DNA from 3 places in the Providencia sp. 6390 genome. Region 1 is predicted to be linked to each of the others. Evidence: predicted binding sites of a transcription regulator. Region 1 holds the regulator's gene; each other region holds the start of a gene.

The links. Region 1 encodes LexA, which represses DNA repair genes until DNA is damaged. Its sites were predicted from a motif close to TNCTGTATGTACATACAGNA; they were not measured.
Positions count from the first base shown of each region.
Region 2: a site for LexA is predicted at 4,675-4,694, ahead of dinB (DNA polymerase IV). Genes of this name have one in related genera too.
Region 3: a site for LexA is predicted at 3,667-3,686, ahead of AC3Z9T_RS02160 (DinI-like family protein). Genes of this name have one in related genera too.

Region 1 is NZ_JBYVYL010000009.1:185,113-193,204, forward strand. It holds gene AC3Z9T_RS17900 (fimbria/pilus outer membrane usher protein) at 1-2,204, opposite strand, end outside; gene AC3Z9T_RS17905 (fimbrial protein) at 2,295-2,891, opposite strand; gene zur (zinc uptake transcriptional repressor Zur) at 3,997-4,518, shown strand; gene lexA (transcriptional repressor LexA) at 4,675-5,292, opposite strand; gene AC3Z9T_RS17920 (diacylglycerol kinase) at 5,409-5,783, opposite strand; gene plsB (glycerol-3-phosphate 1-O-acyltransferase PlsB) at 5,909-8,092, shown strand, end outside.
Region 2 is NZ_JBYVYL010000012.1:75,214-83,305, reverse strand. It holds gene frsA (esterase FrsA) at 1-941, opposite strand, end outside; gene gpt (xanthine phosphoribosyltransferase) at 1,109-1,573, opposite strand; gene pepD (beta-Ala-His dipeptidase) at 2,089-3,549, shown strand; gene dinB (DNA polymerase IV) at 3,595-4,650, opposite strand; gene AC3Z9T_RS20140 (glycerophosphodiester phosphodiesterase family protein) at 4,932-5,831, shown strand; gene AC3Z9T_RS20135 (hypothetical protein) at 6,125-6,487, shown strand; gene AC3Z9T_RS20130 (hypothetical protein) at 6,518-6,898, shown strand; gene nqrM ((Na+)-NQR maturation NqrM) at 6,952-7,197, opposite strand; gene AC3Z9T_RS20120 (hypothetical protein) at 7,979-8,092, shown strand, end outside.
Region 3 is NZ_JBYVYL010000001.1:441,681-449,772, reverse strand. It holds partial or broken gene AC3Z9T_RS02190 (HigA family addiction module antitoxin) at 44-208, shown strand; gene AC3Z9T_RS02185 (hypothetical protein) at 223-642, opposite strand; gene AC3Z9T_RS02180 (DUF1345 domain-containing protein) at 922-1,599, shown strand; gene AC3Z9T_RS02175 (DedA family protein) at 1,615-2,163, shown strand; gene AC3Z9T_RS02170 (GNAT family N-acetyltransferase) at 2,466-2,885, shown strand; gene AC3Z9T_RS02165 (GNAT family N-acetyltransferase) at 2,911-3,444, opposite strand; gene AC3Z9T_RS02160 (DinI-like family protein) at 3,706-3,966, shown strand; gene AC3Z9T_RS02155 (MipA/OmpV family protein) at 4,188-4,988, opposite strand; gene AC3Z9T_RS02150 (hypothetical protein) at 5,011-5,253, opposite strand; gene AC3Z9T_RS02145 (response regulator) at 5,433-6,110, shown strand; gene AC3Z9T_RS02140 (ATP-binding protein) at 6,100-7,461, shown strand; gene AC3Z9T_RS02135 (cysteine hydrolase family protein) at 7,550-8,092, shown strand, end outside.

The sequences.
Region 1 (8,092 bases):
AAAGTCGCATACTGTGTTGATTGCAATGCTTCCGCATTATCTGGCAAGCTATCTAAATCAATTTTTAAGTTGTTACGGTTATAATCCATCACACTCGTGAGTACCGCTTTTCCATATCGATTCGTTTTTATTGGTGTAATAGAGTTTTGCACCGGAACTCCTTCAATACCATTAGTATCAACAAGGAGCCGAGAACCACCGCTAACAGAATTATTTCGATGAAATGCCCCACCTTCTGGAGTCATGGTCATTCCACCTTTTAACTGCATAGAAACTGCAGTTTGTTGGTCTTGAATATAAGTACCACTGGCATTTAATTCTGCGGTATCGCCATCATAGGTATACATTCCTGCGGTTGTTAATTTATCTTTATCCCAAGTTCCCGCAGAAATACTGTAGCTACTTCGATTATCAATACGGTTATAATAGTTCACATTATTGCTGTGTGAGCCGCCTGCATACGCACCTGAATAACTAATACTGGACTTATTATCATCTAGCGGTACGTTTAAATTGACATACACACCGTCATCATCACTACTATGAGTTTTATTTTTATAAGCCGTCAAACTTAAGCTAACATTTTTTATTTTCCCAATATCAAAATAATTCGAAATCGTAATATTGTATTGATTTGATGATGAACGATTCCAATACGTTTGATGCGAATAATTTAAATAAACGTTGGTATTAATATCTGAGAATGCCGTACCAAAAATAATAGTGTATAGCTCTTTACCGCTGTCCACTGTACCGCTGTTATAACGACGGTCGAGGAACTGAGACATATTCATATAATTCTTTTCAGAAAAACGATAGCCTGCAAAAGTGAGCTGACTATTAATTTCATCAAATTGCTTAGAGTAGGTTAAATTATAAGAATTACCGGTAAGTGTACGATCATTATCTAGACTACCCATTTTCGCTCTGGAAACGTTAATATTTCCAGATAACACACCAAATGGAGCAAAGTCTCGACCAAAACCTATCGCCACATTTTGGTATTCAGAAGAGCCTAATAAGCCACCATAAATAGTAGTATTATTTGTCGCCCCCCATGACAACGACCCTAAACTGAATTCGGGACCATGTGTATTGTGCTCATCTTTCGTTGGCTTACCCACTACAAATTGGTAAATAAGTTGCCCTGGACGTGTCAATGTACCGAGTTTAGAGGTTTCGACTTTGAAATTACTGGTGCTTCCATCCTGTTCTTGAATAGAGACATCCATTGTACCGCCACCAAATGAGTTAACATCTTGGATCCTGAATGGGCCTGGGCTCACTTCTGTTTGATAGATAATACGACCATCTTGTTTCACAATAACGGTCGCATTTGTTTTTGCAACACCCGCGATTTCAGGTGCATAGCCCTGCAAGCGAGGAGGAAACATCGATTCATCCGTCTCTAAGCTTGCGCCGAGGTAGCGGAAACTATCAAATAATGTCGAAGATAAATATTGCTCACCTAATGTTAAGCGAGAGCTTAATGAACGTATTGCGCGGTAAGCATAGATCTGATTCCATGCCCAAGTGCGGCTGCGCTTATTCAGCTCACCATTTTGTGATTGCCAATCAGCTCTTAAGCGCCATGAACCATAGTTGGCTCCCATCGTACCCGTAGCCGTTAGGCCTGTTTTCGTTCCTTTATTATTACCTTGTTGCTCTTTTACCAAGCGTCCGGTTGCATTATAGTCAATAAATGCACCGGGAATACCGTCGTCCCAACGCGTTGGCGGATCCCAACTAGGGTCATCATATTCCATATAAGCCTGAGGGATCCTAATTTGTAAGGTATTTTTCGCTAAGTTACCTTGGAAGCTCATCTCAGGTACGCTACGAATATCTAGGCATTGCCCATCATTTAGCCATGTGATTTTGCTATACCAATCTTTTTTCAAACCCAATAATGGGTATATTTCAGGTGTAATACAGGCTAAAGACTCTTTATTGTTATAAGTAGGGATGAAGAATGTGACTGGCTCTTCTGCCAGTATTTTGACTTTATTAACTTCAAAGTCTAAAGAATAGTTACCCGGCGGTACATAATCAGCATGAGAAAATTTACTGAAGTCGATATTTTCAGTACTGTCATTATCCAAAAAGTCAGTATTAAAATCGACGGCTTCCTCTGACCATGCAATTATTGGCATCAATATTAAAAGCATCAATTTGGTAATTAATTTTAATTTTATGCTTTTCATATCACTAAACCATCAATCAAAATTGAAAAAATAAAAATGATAGGTCATAAACATATGGCGTATTTGCGCCATATGTTTTCTAGTCAAAGCTTATTGGTAGATAATTTTGAAGTTAGCTACAGTGTCAAAACGACCAGTCGTCGCTTTCTTAGCTGGGTCTTCATTACCTTTCACGTAGGCTTCAAAGTGCATAGTCGTTTCTGAGCCATCACCATTGCTCAGTGCATAACCATCACCAGTGCCTGGGAATGCTTTACCAAACTCAACAACTTTGCTTGCACCATCAGTGATGATGATACCGGCGTTTTCAACTTTGCCACCTAAACCAAGTAAGTCACCAGCGAAACCAGTGAAACCTGACACAGTAGAACCTGTGAAAGTGATTTTTGCGTTTTTGTACGTTTCAGTTGAGCAGTTTTTCAATACGATATCGAAAGGACGGCTATCTGAACGGAACTTACCAGAAGTGAGTTCGTGCAATGCGATTTCACCGAAACGGACCGTTTGATTCAGATTGTTATCATCAATTGAGCAAGGAACATCATTGATAAAACCGTTAAACTTGATAGTACCTTGCGAACTTTCTGCTGGTGCTGGTGCTGCGGGTTCATCTGCTGCCACAGCTACCATTGAAACACCCATGCTCAAACCTAATGCTAGACTTACCGCTAATTTATTGAATTTCATAAATATTTCCTTTTTTATATAGGAAGACACTTCCCCTAACTCGATTTATCCTGCAAACAAATAAGTCATTAAACTGACCATCCATGAATTTGGAATTAATTCAGTGTTCCTTGCTGTACTAATACCTTTTTTGAGTAGAGGCTTTTGAATTAATAAATTAAATCCATTTAACCTATATTTTTATAAAAAATTAAAACTTCACAGATTTCCGCATTCCATTATTTACAACCTAACTTTCCTCTAGTGCCATAGATTCAATTTTTAGTTAGATTCAAAACTTATTAATTTTGATATAGAACAAAAAAGTCTATTTCATCTAGCTACGCGGATATTTTCTATGGTCAATTCTACATAATCAGTATTTATTGTCAAAATACATACACAAGTAGCGTAATGACAGATTAATATTCTAGTAAATTAGATATTGCGAAGATTAACGCTAATAATGGGTAAAATTATATATATCAGTAGTGAGACTTAGAAAAATTTATATAAAACCGTAAATTTCTATTTATAAAAATTAAAAAATATTTCAAAATTCAATGAAAATTCCATGGGGATAAAAAACTATAATTTCACTTATAATGAAATTAAAACTTAAGTTAATGATTGTATTTTGATACTAAAATTCTTTTTCATAGATTAAATTCGTTTTTTTATTTAAGTAATATATTCACAGTAAGATAATTCCCAATTAAATTATCAACCAAAAGTAACATTCTGTTTCACCAGAATGTAGATTTTTAGTTAATTTAATGTGTGGGAATGTTTATTTTATGGCGTGAGTATTATTTACTAGAATTACATTTGATACAGTAATGTTAATATTCCGATATGAAATTTATCTTTTTATATTTTTGCAGAAAGGTTTTTTATTAACCGTGGATGATTATTATCATTTTGAACATTATTTTTATCGTACAGCTAAAATGTGCTTTACTCCGTCCATATACTTTTAATAATTCACGTTTCAGCTAACGGAATGGCGTGAGTGAACACCATCACCATACCTTAACGAAAGGTACTGTAGATTGAAGTATGAAGAGTATAGATATGGTAAACTACCCTCAAACAGCAATGACAGTTTTGAGTAAGGCTCTTGACCATGAAAAAAATGAATGAAGAAAAATTGCTCGCAATGGCGGAGCGGTTATGTGAAGCACGGGGTGTTAGACTCACATCACAACGGGAAACTGTTTTACGCTTAATCGCCAAACAGCATGGAGCAATCAGCGCCTATGACTTACTTGATCTGCTTCGTGAAGTCGAACCGCAAGCGAAGCCCCCTACGGTCTATCGAGCTTTAGAGTTTTTAATGGAACAAAGCTTTATCCACAAAATTGAATCAACCAACAGCTATGTGATCTGCCACCATTTCGATAACCCAAGCCATATCTCGGTTATGTTGATTTGTGATCATTGTGGCAGTGTTGCGGAAAGTGATTGTGGGGCAATTGAAGCCGCCATTTTAGACCTCGCTAAACAAAATCAATTCCAACTACGCCATACTGTGGTAGAAAATCACGGGTTATGCCAAGCTTGCAGTGAAATCGTCAGTTGCCCAGATCATGAACATTGTGATCACGATCATGAACAACAATCCGTAAAAACAAAGAAAAAACATTAAAAAAAAACGATTTGATAGGCGACATTAAACAGACACAGATCACTGACCCATAGGGGTTTGAATTGAAAAATACCCTTCTATATCGCAGGCAGATCCCCAAAAGCAATAATGGGTACAATCTGCCAGCAACATTTTAATCATCTTTGCAGTGCGATATTAGCACCACTCACCATTACGGATCACACCCACCGCTAACCCTTCAATAGTGAAGTTTTGCTGGCGTAAATCAACAATAATAGGCGCGAACTCAGCATTTTCAGCGATTAATTCAACGCGGTTTCCTTGCTGCTTGAAACGCTTTACTGTTACTTCATCTTCAATACGTGCAACCACAACTTGCCCATTATGAACATCTTGTGTTTTATGAACAGCTAAAAGGTCACCATCCATAATTCCAATATCTTTCATCGACATGCCATTTACACGCAGTAAAAAATCCGCATGTGGTTTGAAAAGTGCTGGATCAACTTGATAATGGCTCTCTATATGCTCTTGGGCTAATAATGGCTCACCCGCCGCTACACGACCAATCAGAGGAAGCCCTTGAGTATCATTTTCTTCTTCAAGCAGTAAGCGAATACCGCGAGAAGCCCCAGAAACAATCTCAATTACCCCTTTACGCGCTAACGCCTTAAGATGCTCTTCTGCCGCATTAGGCGAACGAAAGCCAAGGCTTGCTGCTATTTCAGCGCGTGTAGGTGGCATACCCGTCTGAGAAATGTGATCGCGCACCAGATCATAAACCTGCTGTTGTCTAGCCGTCAGTGCTTTCATCTCGTTCCCCTGTTTGTTTATACAGTCAGACTGTGAGTATATACAGGTAAATGAAGATTTGAAACACTTAAATCACGCAAGTGCCACATTTGTCGAGACCAACCGACACTTTAAGACTAGCCAGCGAGATAACGCTGCCACAACACGGTGGCCCAAATGACAAGTGCCAGTCCAATAGTGATAAATACTGCCGCTGAACCAATATCTTTTGCTCGCCCCGATAATTCATGATATTCACTGCCTACACGGTCAACAACGGCTTCAATCGCACTGTTAATTAACTCAACAATAGCCACCATGACGACAGAACTAATCAGCAATAGTCGGTCGATATAACTGACGTCCAAACATAAAGCAATAATCACCGCAAGGATCGCTGCAACGGCTTCTTGGCGAAATGCAGCTTCATTTACCCATGCCGCTTTTAATCCTTTAAGGGAATACCCCGCAGCCTTAATTACACGCGTGAATCCCTTAGTTTGGTTTGCCATATTTATTCCTCAAAATTACAAACGTTCATTATTTTTTGCGGTCAAAGTTAACTGTCAGTAACAGATTTGCCAGTTGATTTCTGGTATGCTTGCAAGGCATTGTTAACAAGAGGCTATAATCATTTATGTCACTATGGCGTAAAATATATTACAACACGTTGAATTTACCACTGAAATTACTGGTAAAGAGTAAATTAATTCCAACGGACCCAATTTCAGAGCTTGAGCTGGATACCAGTCGGCCCACATTATATGTGCTGCCTTACCATTCCAAGTCTGACCTTTTAACACTACGTCACCAATGCTTATCTATCGGCTTGCCTGATCCTTTAGTCGATAATGACATCAACGGGACCAAACTACCTGCTTACGTCTTTATTGATGACGGCCCGCGGGTCTTTCGTTACTACTCTCCAGATCCGCGTAAAGAGTCGGTAAAAATATTTCATGCCTATCTAGACTTACATCGTAGCAACCCGAATCTTGATATCCAGCTACTGCCTGCGTCTGTCATGTTTGGTCGTGCTCCGGGGCGTGAGCGTGAAGGGCATACCCCTGCGCCACCATTACGTTTACTCAATGGTATTCAAAAATTCTTCGCCGTCATCTGGCTTGGGCGAGATAGCTTTGTGCGTTTTTCACCTATTGTTTCAATGGGGTTAATGGCACAAGAGCATGGTACAGATACCATTATCGCCAATAAACTGGCTCGCGTAGCACGTATTCATTACTCACGCCAACGCCTTGCAGCTGTCGGCCCGAAACTTCCTGTACGCCAAGAGCTATTTAACAAGCTATTGACCTCAAAAGCGATTGAGAAAGCGGTTGAAGATGAGGCTCGCAGCAAAAAAATACCTGTGAAAAAAGCCCAGCAAAATGCCATCAATATGATGGAAGAGATTGCGGCTAACTTTTCTTATGAAGCAGTACGTCTTACCGACCGTGTGCTTGGTTGGACTTGGAACCGTTTGTATCAAGGGATCAACGTTCAGCACGCGGAACGTGTGCGCCAATTAGCGCAAGATGGCCATGAAATTGTTTATGTTCCATCACATCGTAGCCACATGGATTACTTACTGCTTTCTTACGTTCTCTACCATCAAGGGCTAGTTCCACCGCACATTGCCGCTGGTATTAACTTGAACTTCTGGCCCGCGGGGCCAATTTTCCGCCGCTTAGGTGCATTCTTTATTCGCCGAACGTTTAAAGGAAACAAACTTTATTCAACGGTATTCCGTGAATATCTGAGTGAGTTATTTGCGCGCGGTTACTCGATTGAGTATTTTGTCGAAGGTGGTCGTTCACGTACTGGTCGCTTGCTAGAACCAAAAACAGGAACATTGTCGATGACCCTGCAAGCCATGTTACGTGGTGACTCACGTCCTATCACTATCGTGCCTATTTATATTGGCTATGAGCATGTTATGGAAGTGGGAACCTACGCCAAAGAGTTGCGTGGTGCGGAGAAAGAAAAAGAAGGCTTTTTCTCGATGATCCGCGGTTTGCGTAAATTACGTAACCTAGGACAAGGCTATGTCAACTTTGGGCAACCTATTTCACTCACTCAATATTTAACTAAACACGTTCCTCATTGGCGTGATTCGATTGATCCTATCGAACCGCAGCGCCCAAGTTGGTTAAACCCCGTTGTCGGCGGTTTGGCTGATAACATCATGGTCAATATCAATAATGCAGCAGCGGCGAATGCGATCAACCTTTGCTCAACCGCATTACTTGCTTCACGTCAACGCTCGTTAACACGTGAGCAGCTGATTGAACAAGTTGAATGTTACCTGCAATTATTACGCAATGTGCCCTATACCGCAGATGCCACAACGCCAAATAAAACGGCTGAGCAACTGTTAGAGCACGCACTGCAAATGGATAAATTTGAAGTCGAAAAAGACAGCATGGGGGATATCATTATTCTTCCTCGTGAAAATGCGGTTCTAATGACTTACTACCGTAACAATATCCATCACTTGCTGGTACTGCCATCACTGATCGCCAGTATTCTGCTGCACAATGAACGTATTAGTCGTCAAGAGATCCATTATCAGGTTGGGCAAATTTACCCATTCCTCAAGGCAGAACTGTTTATGCGTTATAACAGTGAGTCGCTGACCGAAGTGGTTGATACCTTGATTGATGAGTTAGCCAGCCAAAAATTAGTGTGTTTAAAAGAGGACGATATGGTGGTATTAAATCCACGCCGCATTCGTCCATTACAGCTATTAGCCGCAGGGGTTCGAGAAACCTTGCAGCGTTATGCAATCACACTGTCTTTACTCAATGCTAGCCCTGAAATT
Region 2 (8,092 bases), on a different contig from region 1:
TCACGCTGATATTTGTCTTCATGTAATAAACTATGAACTATAGGCCCCAGTACAGCTACAGCTTTAATTTTATCAGGGCACATATAAGCTAATCTTAAGGCTATATTGGCTCCGAAGCGCAATCCAATGAGACCAAATCTTGTATGATCAATCCAAGGGATAGTGTCTAATTGTCTAACAACTTGCTCATGTAATGCGCTAGTTTCCTGTGAAAGCTTATATTTGACTGAATAGCCAATAGATGGCATATCCAACGTCAGCATGGCAATACCAAGAGGCTCTAAATATTCGCGGAAATAACGGCAATAATCCGTCTGTAAACTATCAAGAGTGCCACAAATCATCACTGTCGGATATGGGCCTTGCCCTGTTGATGGTATATGTAAAAAACCACAGACTTCTTTATTACCATCAACTTTAAATGATATTTTCTTTAACTTATAGCGTGAAAATTGAGCTGCACTGTCATAAGCCTTACAAGCAAGCACAATCGCTTGATCCGCCAATTCATCGCCTTTAATAAAAGGGTACGCGGCAATACTGTATAAATTCGCTGCGCGGAGCCATGCATGACTTGCTTGTTCCCCCCCTTCAAACTGTAATGCATTCTGTTGCCAGTGCATTGCTTGATGTGACCATTCAAAGCACCAGTTACCACGTCTGTTACCAATAACAGTATCAAGTAAATTATTATCACTGCGCTCTGCGTCAGTAACGGCAATACGGCTCAAAACCTCTTCAATTTCTAAAGCATCAATACCACGCCAGATCCACATTAAACGGTTGATCATTCTGTACCAACCTGCATGTTGCGAACCACTTAGTGCAGAGTGACTTTTGACAATCGGCGGACTATAAGCAGAGTATGAAACGAGAGTTGATGTTTCGGTCTGCCTAACTTTTGGCTTGAACAGCTTTTCGGAAAGATTTTGTTGAGTCATTCAGATAACCTGTTGGTTGAGCTAAATAAAAAGGGAATGCCATCGCATTCCCCTATCATACTGTTTTGTGTTTTAATTTATTAGGTAATAATGTTTTAAGAGGGGATTATTCCTATCCTAACGCAAATTGTTACCTTTTATTTAGATCTGACGCAAAACAATAATGGTTACTTCTCTTGCTCACATAGAGGTTTAACAAATACAACCCCCATATCCCATGGTTGCTCGATCCATGTATTTTGAGGAATATCGACTACATAGTCATCAACTAATGGGCGGCCTGCTGGTTTTGCAAAGATAGTCACAAAGTGAGCTTTCGGATACATATCGCGGATGGCTTTCGCTGTACCGCCAGTATCCACGAGGTCATCAATAACAATAAAGCCTTCACCATCGCCTGGTGCACGCTTAATCACGTTAAGATCACGTTGGTTATCATGGTCATAGCTAGAAATGCATACGGTATCAACATGGCGAATACCCAGTTCACGTGCAAGAAGTGCACCAGGAACAAGGCCACCACGGCTAACAGCGATGATACCCGTCCATTGTTCGACAGGTAATAAACGTTGTGCGAGTTTACGGGCATGTATTTGCAACATATCCCACGTTACGACATATTTTTCGCTCATAAAATTTGGGTCCCGACAGCTGAGTAAAACTGAAATGTGTCTTGCGGAAAAAACGTTGCGCGAGATTATAGTGATTTGGCTCGCTAAAAACCAGCAAAAACGGATAATTGAGATCAATTAATATCATTTACACTGACTATTTATCGCATTAAGGTGTATGCTGAGATAATCAACCGTATAGCTTGAATAACTGTACCGTACCAATTTCACAGAATAAATTACTATACTCTGTCTGGTTTGAGATACAGCTAAGCTGCAAGAAAACAAATCATTGTAAGTTGTAAAAAACATGATGGTGATTACAGTAAGCAGAATCATTATTTTTCAAATTAGTACAGCAATTTACAATATTTCGTAACATGTATACTCTAAAGAATTCAAGATGCAGCTAGGCGACAAGTGAATGAGTCGCTGGGAGCCTACATAAGTAGGTGACTAGCGCGAATGAATGTAGTCAACAACGCTGCAACTTGAAGTATGACGAGTATGACCAAAGTCGTATTAGGAGATCCAAAGTGTCTGAACTCGCTAAACTGTCACCACAGCCATTATGGGATATTTTTGCCAAAATTTGCTCAATTCCCCATCCTTCACATCATGAAGAAGCGCTAGCAACACATATTATCGAATGGTCAAAACAAAAAGGTTTTCACGTAGAACGCGACCAAGTTGGTAATATTTTGATCCGTAAAGCAGCAACCAAAGGTTATGAAAACCGTAAAGCCGTTGTTTTACAAGCTCACTTAGACATGGTTCCGCAAAAAAATAATGACACTGTTCATGATTTTACTAAAGATCCAATCCGTCCTTATATCAATGGTGAATGGGTAACAGCTGAAGGCACTACGCTTGGTGCTGATAATGGTGTCGGTATGGCATCTGCACTTGCTGTTTTGGCTGATGACAGTGTAGAGCACGGTCCACTTGAAGTGTTGTTAACCATGACAGAAGAAACTGGTATGGATGGCGCATTTGGCTTACAAGCAGGTTGGTTGCAGGCAGATATCCTGATCAACACAGACTCAGAAGAAGAAGGTGAAATCTACATGGGTTGTGCTGGTGGCGTCGATTTCACGGTCACCTTTGACTTAACTCGTGAAGCCATCCCACAAGGTTACAAAACCTTTATCATGACGTTGAAAGGTCTAAAAGGTGGTCACTCAGGTGGCGATGTGCATTTAGGCTTAGGTAATGCTAACAAATTACTGGCGCGTTTCCTTGCAGGGCACCAAGAAGATCTTGGTTTAAAACTTTTAGAATTTACTGGTGGTACTGTTCGTAATGCGATCCCTCGTGAAGGTCATGCCATTATTGCTGTTCCAGCAGATAAAGTGGCTGAATTAACGGCACTCAGAGCGCGCTATGAAGGGATATTAAAAAATGAGTTAGCCGTAGTTGAACCGAACTTAGTTCTGCTATTAGAAGAAACTCAAACAAATCTGAAAGCACTTACTGAAGAATGTCAAAAACGTTTTGTATTTTTCTTAAATGCAGCGCCAAATGGCGTGATCCGCATGAGTGATGTCGCAAAAGGTGTTGTTGAAACTTCACTGAATGAAGGTGTTGTAACGATGACGGAAAACCAAGCAGAAATAATCTTCTTAGTGCGTTCATTAATTGACAGCGGCAAAAACTATGTAGTTAATATGCTGACATCAATTAGTAAACTTGCACAAGCTCATTATAAAGCAGAAGGTAGCTACCCAGGTTGGCAGCCCGATGCAGACTCACCAGTCATGCACTTAGTCAGTGAAACCTATCAAAAACTGTTTGGTAAAACACCGAATGTAATGGTGATCCACGCAGGGTTAGAGTGTGGTTTATTCAAAAAACCTTATCCAGATATGGATATGGTTTCAATCGGCCCAACTATACGTGGCGCGCACTCACCTGATGAGCGTGTGCATATCGCAAGTGTTGGTGAATACTGGAAATTATTAACTGCTGTTTTAAAAGCAATCCCAGTTAAAGGATAATCTGAGACAGCAAAACACTCGTCACAAGGCGGGTGTTTTGCTTACTTAAAGCGCTAATAACAATTGCCTTTCTAGCTGTGGGTTTTGCAAAGTAACGTGCAAACCAACCAGCCTAACACCACGATTTTCACGACGATGCTCCCAAACTTGCTTAGCTAATAAAACTAAATCTTGCTTATCTAATATAGGATAAACATGTTCTTGAGTGGTTTGCTGAAAATCATTAAATTTAATTTTTACCCCTTGGCTTGCAATACGACAATCAGGCTTCACTTTTATTAATCTCAACTCCAACTCTTCATACAATTTATCAATCAATGGCAGACAGTCTTCCCAGTGATGAATATCTTCAGCCAATGTACGTTCAACCCCAACAGATTTACGCAATCTTTCAGGATTAACGGCTCGCTCATCAATACCGTGACAACGTTCCCACAATATCTGCCCAAATTTACCCATCGACTTTATTAAGCTAACCACATCATACTGTTGTACATCTGCACAGGTTTCTAACCCCATATCTAATAATTTTTGTGCCGTAACTTTGCCAACACCGGGGATCTTCCTCAGTGGTAATGAAAGAACGAATTCAGACATATTCTGCGGTGTAATGACATATTGCCCATTCGGTTTATTCAGATCAGAAGCTATTTTGGCGAGAAACTTAATCGGGGCGATCCCCGCTGAAGCTGTGAGCTGTAATTCATCAAATATTTGCTGTCGAATTGCTTTAGCAATTAATGTTGCTGAACCATGGTGATACTCACTATCGCTAACATCTAAATAAGCTTCATCCCATGAGAGTGGTTCGATGAGGTCTGTATAGCGAGAAAAAATTTTATGAATATGCAAAGAGGTTTCTTTATAGAGAGCCATTCTGCCCGGCACCACTTTTAGATGGGGGCATAACCGTAATGCAACTGCCGTAGACATCGCACTGTGCACCCCATAGCGCCTCGCCTCATAATTAGCGGTACTGATCACTCCACGGCGATCAGCACTACCGCCAACCGCAATAGGGATATTACGCAAACTAGGGTCATCACGCATTTCTATTGCTGCATAAAAGCAGTCCATATCAATATGAATTATTTTCCGCACAGTAATTCACCGAAAAAAATGAACAACTGAATAAATATACAGTACTTTATTGTAATGTGCAATTATTCAACAAAAATTCAATCTATCGATACAGTGTCAATAATCACACAAAGTGCTTTTGTTCATTCAATTGAAACATATCATTGGCAAACTCAGCTATTTCGAAAAGTTAGTCCTAATTAGCTCAAATACTACTTACAAAGGGTAAGAAAAGTATTACAAAAAGAGTTCACCGAAAGTCATTTAACTTATTGAGATAATTATTGTTATAGGTAACTAATATGATCAAAATATTGATGCCAACATTGAAAAAAGGAATAGTTTTGAGCTTGTTTCTTCTTACTAGCCACACTGTGTTTGCCCACTCACCTCAAATCGTAGCCCATCGGGCTGGCACTGCCGATGCTCCAGAAAATACGCTTTATGCAATTGAATTAGCCAAAACAAACCAAGCCGATATTATTTGGCTGACAGTTCAGTTATCTAAAGATAAGCAGATTGTTTTATATAGACCAAGCGAATTAGAAGCATTAACCAATGAAAAAGGTGCTATATCCAATTACCCTGCTGAACAACTCAGTAAAATCAATGCAGCATATCAATTCAACAAAAAAAATAATCTACAATTACCATTACAAGAAACGAATATTTCAACACTTGAGTCTATTCTTAAAAAGTACCCCGATACTGAATTTTATATTGATTTAAAATCACCAGATGCCAATCCAGACATTCAAGCAGAAGCGATTTATGCCTTATTAGAAAAAAATAATGCTTTTAAACATACCCGTTTTTATTCAACCAATGATGAGTTTATAAGCGCATTATCAAAGCGCTCCGATAAAATTAATGTCTTTGAGAGCCGTGATGAAACCCGCACACTGTTAGCAAATAATACAATGAGTCACCAATGTTCAACATCAACGGAAGGAACATCGAAAAAACGCTGGTATGGTTTTGAATTACATAGAAAAGTTGAAGTAATTGAAAAATATACACTTGGTGAAGCACGCTCACCAGCAACCCTTTCGTGGGATAAAGAAGCCATTGATTGCTTTAGAAAAAACGGTGAAGCTCATATCGTTTTATTTGGAGTCAATAATATGAAAGACTATCAATTTGCTAAAGAAATTGGTGCTGATGCAGTGATGGTTGATTCACCAAAAGCATTTAAAAAATAAATCAACTTCTAGCCTAACTAAGTTAGTTTTAATTATTTAAATATCTATTATATAAATAATTCGAAGGGCAATTAGGCGATAAATAAATAAATCACCAGTCATATAGATAACTATGCGACTGGTGCGAGTAAGCGTAGTCACCATACCTCAACACAAAGCACTGCAACTTGCAGGATGACAAGTATAACTAAATTAAACCTTATCCATTATCTATGAGACAATAATAGAAAAAATACATTACATTTCGATGCCGATGCACCATATTACTCTTGGATTAAATAAAGGAGACATATATGGTAAAACCATTAGCATCATTAACGATTGAAAATTTTTGGACGGAGGATGTTAAACAAATAACATATGTATGTTATGCGAATTTCTTCATAGTTTCACATAAAACTTTTTATAACGTTCAACAAAAACAAATTATTATTGATGCCGACCTTTTTACTCTTAACAATAAGGTAGCCACTTCTTGGTCAGTTGATTTTATTACACAATCAGGAAGTCATTGGGTTACGTCTAACCATTTACAATGCGATGACTTTAAAGATAACAATGGCCAGGTCACTATCGGTATTAATGGGGATGCACAAACTATGTATGTCGCATTTCCATCATCAAAATCGTGTTCTATAAAACTAATTAAAACATAATTTCATCAGTCTAAAATAGGAGAATTAATTATGACTCAATCATCTCTAGGTCGTATAACGATAGAGAACTTTTGGCCCATGAGATTAAAGGAATTAACAATAAGACGAGGTAGCCACGGCTCAGAAGATATTAGAGGTGTCAAAACATTTTATAATATAGAGAGTGAACAGGTTTTACTCGATGCTGAATCATTTATTATAGGTCCAACAGATAAATTCTATTGGGGAATAACAATTGTAACTAAGTATAGTGAAATATGGGATAGTGGTGAAATGATGTTATGTGAGATTGATGAAAGTGACAACTGGAAAGTAACTATAGGCGTCAATGGAAGAGAACAAACTATGTATGTTGCACCTGCTTCTTCACCTTCAAAATCATGCTCTAAAAGAATGTACAGAATAAAATAGTATTTAACTAAAATGATAAAAACCTTAACTATAATAGGTAACAGTTAAGGTCATTAGAAGATTATTACCATTCTATATGATGCGGTTTTCTCCAACATCTTTTGGCGAGTCTGTTCGCGTGTCATACACTTTTTACGTGCATCACAAGGCCCAGGGCAATCACAGACTTTTTCAACACCAATGCCACTTAACTCACCACAACTGCCTGGAATACTTTTACATTTAATAATGTATCCTAGTGACATATCGAGAAATGCAGGAAGGAACAAGACAAACGCTGCAATAAAAACATTTAGCATCCTATTCCCCTAATATTACTGTTTTTTCTGCAAAATGGCTCGAATGCCTTAGTATAATGCTCTTCAAACCTTTTATCTGTTTTCACCATTATAAATACTGGAACATTTATTTTTTCAGCTACCGAAAAACCGTCTTCAGTTTCTGAAATAAATCGCCAAATGCTAATTCAGATATTCAAACAAATACTATTTATACTCTAGAAAAAACAACATCTTTAAACATACTATTTTTATTCAATCAATGATGAATTTATAAAGGCTTTAGCTAAGCTCTCGGGTAAAATTAATACCTTTGAGAACAGTGATGAAACTCGCACTCTGTTAGTAAACAACACAGGGGATCACCAATGTTCAACTCCTGTTGAAGCGATGTCTAAAACCGTTGATACAAATTTGGATTACACAGGAAAATAAAAGAATTTGAAAAACAAATGATTATTTAAACTTATTTACCTACACACAACCTTGAAATAAAGAAGTTATTATTACTACCTAATTAAAATTTAATATTTTTCATTTATCAGTCAGTATATATACCTTAATCCTTAATCCTTAATCCTTAATCCTTAATCCTTAATCCTTAATGATATTATTTCATAATTACCAATAATTTTTATTCTTTTAAAATATACATTAATTAATTATCATCATTTACCCCGATCATTAGCATGGATAAAAACCCATAAAAATCAAATAAAAACAATTATTAAAAAACAAAAATTATAAGCAATTCTTTTTAAATCTGAAAGACAATAAAAAACATTAAATAAAGGGAGGTAATATGAATTTAGAAAAAATGCTATTAACATTTGAAAACCTTTGGAATACAGATTTAAAAAACATTCAAATACTTATAACTCCTAGAGATTATGATGAATATCCGCAAGGAATTATT
Region 3 (8,092 bases), on a different contig from region 1:
CATTCCTTTTTGCTTAATACAATAAATTAATATCTAAGCTTAGCTTTTTAATGGTAATAGTGGTATTTCTGCTGATATGGCACTTCGCTTAGAAGCCGTATTAGGTACTAGCGCTGAAATGTGGACCAGCATGCAAGCTCAGTATGATTTGTGGGTCGCGTCACAAACAGAACGCCCAGAAATAAAACGAATATTAGCCCATGTTTAGCAAAAGCTATTTTCTCACTGAAGCACCTTTGACGTTGGTGCCTCACAATATTTTACCCATAAACCATTTACTTGCGTTTCAGTTAACATTTCATCAATGCCATCAATAACAGGTATTGAGATATTGATGGCACCATCAGGGCGAGTATACGTTTTAACGATGAAACGCTTATCTTCCGTTTTCCTTGAAAAATCATAATGTCTTGAAACAAAACCGCAGACGTAGCCAACTTCTCCACCATTATGTGAGACTTTATTAAAATGATAATTCACATCTTTAAATGTTTCTAATTTAGGGTTTTCTAAATAGCCTAATACTGTGCGCTCAACTCGTTCAATCATATTGGTATCATCTTTATAATTTAATGTCATACCAAATAAAAAGGCTGAGCCAAGAAGGAATAAAGCAATAATGACATAGAATATTTTATTCATAAAAAGATGATTTAAATAACGAGTCAATAAAAAAACCTCGCAATACGAGGCTATAGATAATTTCGCTAGTATATCAATTTATTTGAAAACTACCTCAATTTTTAGCAATATAATCTCTTGTATTACTCCTCTTTTATTGACCAATAAAACTTTATATATAGTCGTAGTGTGGCTTAAGCCAAAACATTATCTCAATAAGACTACCTACAAAGTATCTATCACCTTACATCAAGCATTTGATATAATAAAAATTATTTTACTGATTTTAAGGAATGGATCATGTTACGTTATGCCTCTCGTGTTACTCATTTTTTCCGTCATGTATTTCATTCACGTCCGCGCTTTGTTATTTCTTTGTTTGTTGCAGTTGCGACTTTTTTTGCGTTATTCCCCTACCAAAATACGATGATGTGCCTAATTCTAAGTTGGAACGCATTTGCTTGGATTTATTTATTGCTTCTTTTTGGGCGGATCATTAATCGCAAAACGAAAGATATTCGTAAAATCACTAAAATTGAAGATGAAAGCGCTCGTATGGTTATCTTTTTCCTCGTTGCGGGCTGTTGTGTCAGCTTGCTGGTGCTATTTTTTGCATTGGGTGGGCACGGTGATTTTTCCAAAAGTGATAAGTTTATTCCCTACGCACTCACCGCTTCTACACTAATTTCATCATGGCTATTACTGCCTGCAGGCTTTACCATGCATTATGCGCATTTGTATTATAGTAATGAGGTTCAACAACAACCATGGCTGCGTTTCCCTGACAAAATACTTGACCCAAATTATTCGGATTTTATGTATTTTTCCTTTACTATTGCAGTAGCCTCTCAAACTGCTGATGTGGAAATTGCTTCAAACCCCATGCGTCGAGCTGTACTGCTTCAGTCGGTGATTTCATTTGTGTTTAATATGGCAATATTAGGTTTGTGCATCAATATTTCAGCCAGTTTCTTTTAAGATAATTAGGTAAAAATGGCAGCAGAACTCACACTTTGGATTACTGAATACGGTTATTGGGCGACCTTTTTTGGTGCAATGATAGAAGGTGAAACTGCCGCCTTCCTATCAGGTGTTGCAGCGCATAACCAATTACTTTATTACCCTTGGGTCATGCTATTTGCAGCCTTAGGTGGGATAGTGAGTGACAATGTATTATTTTACGTTGGCTACTTTGCTGGTGCTCGAATTTTACCTAAATTTCATCGCCATAAGAAAAAAATTGCCCGAGTCCAGCAGCTGATCCGCCAACACGAAAACTTCATTATTATTGCTATCCGTTTTGCCTATGGCTTAAGAACGGTTGGGCCAATTATCATCGGCGCCAGTAAAGTTAACCCATTAAAGTTTTTCATACTAAATATTTTTGGTGGGGCGCTATGGGGAATTATCATTGTGTCCTGCGGATATTTTATTAGCTCAGCCATACTTGCCTTACCTATCCACTCTTATTTAACATGGATTTTACTGGCAATCATTGCCGTCATTATCTTCATTTTTTTACGACGCAACTGGAAAAAATAGAAGCCAAAGCTGCATGTTAAAATATTTATCAGATAGAAATTATTTTATGCTATCCCGTAGGCTTTCATCTTCAGGCGGAAAACCAGTAAAACACATCCCGATAATTGTGACCAACCAACCTACTTTTTTACTATTAAGAACCCGTTTGATTATGTTCATGGTAGCTCCAAATAATTAAACTTTTTGTGACTGATCTAAGTTAGCATCATTAACCCTACCTAAATAGATTATTTAATGATATTTACACTCATTCTTCAGGCATTATTATGCTGACCTAGTTATGATTCAATAAGGAGCTATTTTTGAACTATTTTCGCCTTGCTACTCTACAAGATATTGATACTCTAATTAAAATTGATAGTGTAAAAACCCAAGAACGCGCTTTACAAATTGCCAAGTGGGTAACTGATAAAAACTGTTTTTTAATTGAACGAAAAACGCAAATCTGCGCCTATGGTGTTTTACATTACCACTTTTTTAATTTTGGTTTTATTGAAATGCTAATGGTGGACAAACAGTTTAGGCGCCTTGGTTTAGGGCTAGCATTGATTAATCAATTTAAATTAACTTGTACAACTAGCAAGTTGTTTGCTTCAACCAATCAATCTAATGCTGCTATGCAAAACTTATTAATTCACGCACAGTTTTTAGCCAGTGGTATGATAGAAAACCTTGACGATAATGACCCTGAATTGGTTTATGTCTGCAAATTATCCCGTTAATCTACAGACATACGCATTACTATTGTTATAACACAGCAGGAGCCATTACCACATTGATAAGTTTTTCATTAAACTGCTGATAAACTTGCTGATCAATGGCAGTTGGAAAGCTCAATATCTCTAATTGATGTGGTGTAAATTGTATATGGTAACTCGGATGAACATGCTGATATTCATTTTGCTTAAAGCCACAGTGCTGATAAAAACGTAGCCTTTTTTGGCTTATCTCATCTATTACGGGGTCAATTTCTAAAATAATATTGTTCACTTGCTCACTAAAGAGCTGTAAAACCTTCTGCCCATACCCACGCCCACGTAAATTAGGTGATATCGCTAGGTGCTCAACATAGTAAAATGTATTAATTTTCCAGCAACCCACAAAACCAATAAATACACCCTCATCAGTAAAATAGTATAAATAGTAATCTTGTTGATTAAGGATCAATTGTCGCCCTTCGTAACTTCTTTTTTCATGGGCTGGAAATGCTGAATCATAGAGGTGATTGATATTTTCTATTTCCAGTGAGTCTTCATCAGTGAGTCTTTTTACTGTCAGCATTGCACCTTAAATCCATTCTTATCGAGTTAAATAATCATAATTAGCATACCTAAACCCAACAGCCTAGCAACTTATTTTTTATTTATACACATAAATTAGTTTCTTAACTGACTGTTTTTCATTAAGTAATTTTCAGTTTGTTTTTTGTCCTTTATTTATCTTGTAAATTATAAAAAATATTATCATCCAGATATTGACATTATCCTTCTCGCAATCTAAAGATACTGTATATGAATACAGTATCTTTAGGTTGAGGTTAATATGTTACGCATTGAAATTTTATTTGATAAAAATGCACCACAAAAACCAAGTGATGTGATGCTGCAAGCGCTAGAAGCTGAAGTTGCCCGTAAACTTAGTCCACAATATCCTGATATGGTTACTCGCGTTGCTTTTAGTTCAGGCCAACGCATTAATATCTCGGGGACTAAATTGGCTCAAGATAAGGTTCGTATTGAAGAAATATTAGAAGAAATTTGGATGGATGATGGTTGGATCCCTGAACAAAACCCAGAAGAATAACCAATATCAATAAAAGGAATGCCTGCTAATAAACTCAGCATTCCTTTACTCATCAACATATATACTCTAAATAATTCGAGGTGCAGGTAGGCGACAGTGAAAATAGGTGTTGAGCATAGACAAACTATGTGACTAAACTAGCTGAAGGCAGTTACCTATACCTCAACGAAAGCCCCTGCAATTTGAAGCAAAACGACTATACACTTGATTCTCATGGCCACCTAAAAAGTATATCTGACACCTCCTAAGCCCACCCATGCTAAACGTTGTTCAGTAAGTGAACTTTTTGCCGCATCACCAACTAAATAATAAGCACCAATACCTGTATAAAGAATGATATTTTCATTAACGTTATAATTTAAAATCGCCCCGCCATGAATATCCTTGAATCCACTGCCCGCATCATATTCATTAAAGCGTGAACGACTCGCTTGTTGCTTGGAGATACCAAAATAAGCTTGATTATAGGCTTTATTTCCCCAGACCGTGGCTAACGTGTACTCTACATCCCATTTATTATTTATTTGGTAGTAACCTATTCCACCGAGTTCCACATCTACCGTTCTACCAATATGACGACCACCATAGTGACGATCTTTGGTTGCCATATCAATGGAAGCATATAATTGATAGTCATTTATAGTGTAATTAATTTCTGCACCGACGACTATTGAACCATCAAGGTCACCCATACCTTTGAGATCGTCATTTTTACTACCTAAAATGCCAATTTTTTCATCTCGCCCTGCGTCATAACCAACACTGCTAGAAAAAGTCAGATTCTCTGTTATTCCTATTGCCCATTCAGCGCCTTCTAGACCTAAGCTGAACACACCATAATCATCAGAAATATAACCGTAGTTCAGATCAATCAATGGTGAAAATAAATATTTGTTCGACCCTTCATAAGCGGGCATCAAAGAGGCTCCCCCGCCTAATACGACAACACTTTCTCCTGCCATCGCGCTGCCAAATGGCAATAGACCTACAACAGCGATTGTTACTGTTTTCAATCGTTTCATTAAAAAATCCTATATTATTTTATTAATACATTTTTTTGCGAATAAAAGTTTTAATTTCTTTTAATGGGTTAAGGTTACTTTTTATTTCGTTAGCAATTCCTTCAGTGACTATGCAACTCTTATTACTTTTGCATGTAGAAAGTTCTTTCAATGAAAGCATTGATAATGATGTCCTCGATGTGTGGTCAACATTTTTACCAACTAAAACCAAAGCAATGAAAATAGTCATTACAAAAATAGGGAGCTCAATTAGTTTTAGCTTCATTTCGTTATTCCAATAACTGAGGAGATGCTAAAATAGTAATCTTATGCATATTTCTTACCTTAAAAATTGGTTAAACCAACCTTAAGGGTTTATTAAATCTCTCGTTAAGTTTGCTTAAGTTCATTGTCGAAAAATTACTGCCTACATATACTACTTCCTAGGATCTAGAGAGGTGATAAATGAATATTCTATTAGTTGAAGATGATCTTCAGCTGGGTAAAGCGTTATGCCGCGGCCTAGAGTTAGCTGGTTTTAATCCACTTTGGGTTCGATTACTAGCAGATGCAAAGCATCAATTAAATGCACGTAATTTTGATTTAATGTTGCTAGACTTAGGCTTGCCTGATGGTGATGGCAACGAAGAATTAATCGCATGGCGACGCTCAGGGCAATCAATTCCAATTATTATTCTAACCGCTCGTAATCAAATGGATAATTTAGTCGCCAGTTTAGACTCCGGTGCTGATGATTTTTTAACCAAACCATTTGCTATGCCTGAATTAATTTCTCGCGTCAAAGCCGTCAGTCGCCGTAAGGCAGGATTTTCATCTGAAATTTGGCAATTAGATAATTTGCAATTAAATCCACTAAATCACCAAGTTTCACTCAATGATCAGCTGCTGTTACTTTCAGGCAAAGAATATCAATTATTATATGAGCTAGTGAAAAATGCTGATAATGTGGTACGCAAAGCTGATCTAGAGCAACGTTTATTTGGGCTGGATGATAAAGTTGAAAGTAACTCTCTTGAAGTTCATATTCACAACTTACGCCGTAAAATAGGTAAAGACCGCATTATCACTATTCGCGGCATTGGTTATTTACTCAAAAAAGAAGCGCAACCAATTGAAAGTTAAATCCTTTTTTATCTATACTTTTTTCTTGCAGATAAGCTCTGTGATTTTTTTATGGGTTCTGTTTGTAGGCTGGCTACAATTTTCCTATCTCCCAGATATTGATAATGACTTTAATCGCCAGCAACAAATTGTCACCCAAGGGTTTGCGGATACTTTAGGCGCGGTTTCTAATAACCCTGAATACTTTGAACAAATTGCTACTTCATTGCAGAAGATGTATACCGATGCAATGGAAAATGGTTTAGACGTTTCTTATAAACCTTTTGTTGTCATACGTAATAACCAAGGCAATGTCCTTTATCGTAATAGTGATAAAATTGATATCTCAACTGAAACCACATTCGAACATTTAGCAAAACAATACCCCGAATGGCATCTCACTGTTGGATGGAATAACACACAAACGATTCAAGTGATCTTAGGCGAATCCTATTTTGATCGTAAATCTATGATTGGCAGTCCTGCAGAAGGAACCGCAATTCCCTTGTTATTCATATTGGGTCTGATGCTAATTGCGATCATTGTAACCGCCTATTTTAGTTTGCGACCATTAAGACAAGCTGCAACCATTATTTCAAGTCGTCAGCCCGGCAACCTAACGCCAATAAAGGTAAAAGAACAATACAAAGAGATCCGCCCTATTATTATCGCGATTAACAATTTGATGTCTCGTGTTGATTCCGCCAATCAACGTGAAAAACGTTTTATGGCTGATGCAGCCCATGAATTAAGAACACCAATTGCGGCGGTCATTGCGCAGCTCCATTTGCTAATGCAAATTCAAAATGTTAAAGAAAAAGAAGAAATCATCAAAGATATGCAAGCAACATTGAATCGAGCTGCATCATTATCCCACCAGCTTATTGATTTAGCTCGTTTAGAGTCAGAAGATTTCCCACTCAATAAAGAGGTTATCGACTTACCTGTACTAATTTCTCATATCACTTCATTGCATGTGCCGCATGCAATTAGCCAACACATTGATATTGAATTACAAAGCCCTAACAGTGTTTTAATTACCACCGATAAATTAGCCTTAACCACTATCTTTACTAATTTGCTAGAAAATGCGGTTAAGTACAGTTACAAAAAAGGTAAAATCAAAATAACAATTAAAGATTTAACACCTTTCGGCGCGACTATCTCTGTACAGGATAATGGGCGAGGGATACCCGATGAAAGTCGCCAATTTATATTTTCTCGTTTCTATCGAGTACCTGGAACAACTGAAATCGGCAGTGGACTTGGGCTTTCAATCGTACAAAATTTAGCAACTAAAATTAATGCAGTGATCCGCGTCACCGATGGCTTAGAGCAAAAAGGCGTTGGTTTTATTATTGATTTACCCTAATGTTGATATACTTTATATCGCTACGTTGATATACCTATTTATTGGATCATGAAAATTTAAATAATAAGTATTCACTGAAGGAAAACCCATGTCACAAGCTCTGATTATTATTGACTTGATTGAAGAAATAGTTGGCAAAAATGGTTTATCAAATACCAGCTATCAACAAACACAAGAACGTAATGTGATTGAAAAATCAAATCGAGCAGCGGCTTTTGCTCGTGAGAACGATATTCCCATTATTTGGGTCAAAGTTGGCTTCGCTGATGATTATCATGATATACCCGCCGGTTCCCCAATGTTCCATCGTGCAAAAACAGCGGGAGCATTAAAACTGAGTGGGACAGGTTGCCAGTGGATTAATGAGTTAGATATCCAACTTCGCGATATCATAATGATAAAAAAAGGGGTTAGCGCCTTTACAGGTAATACATTAGATCATTGGTTAAAAGAGCATAATATTAGCCACATCCTATTGGGTGGTGTAAGTTCACTGATGGCAATCCAAAGTAGTGCTCGTCAAGCTCATGATCTTGGTTATAAAGTGACGGTTATTGATGAACTTTGCGCCGCAGCAACTCTTGATTTACATCAGCAAAGTATGCAAGCACTACAAGGTATGGCAACGATA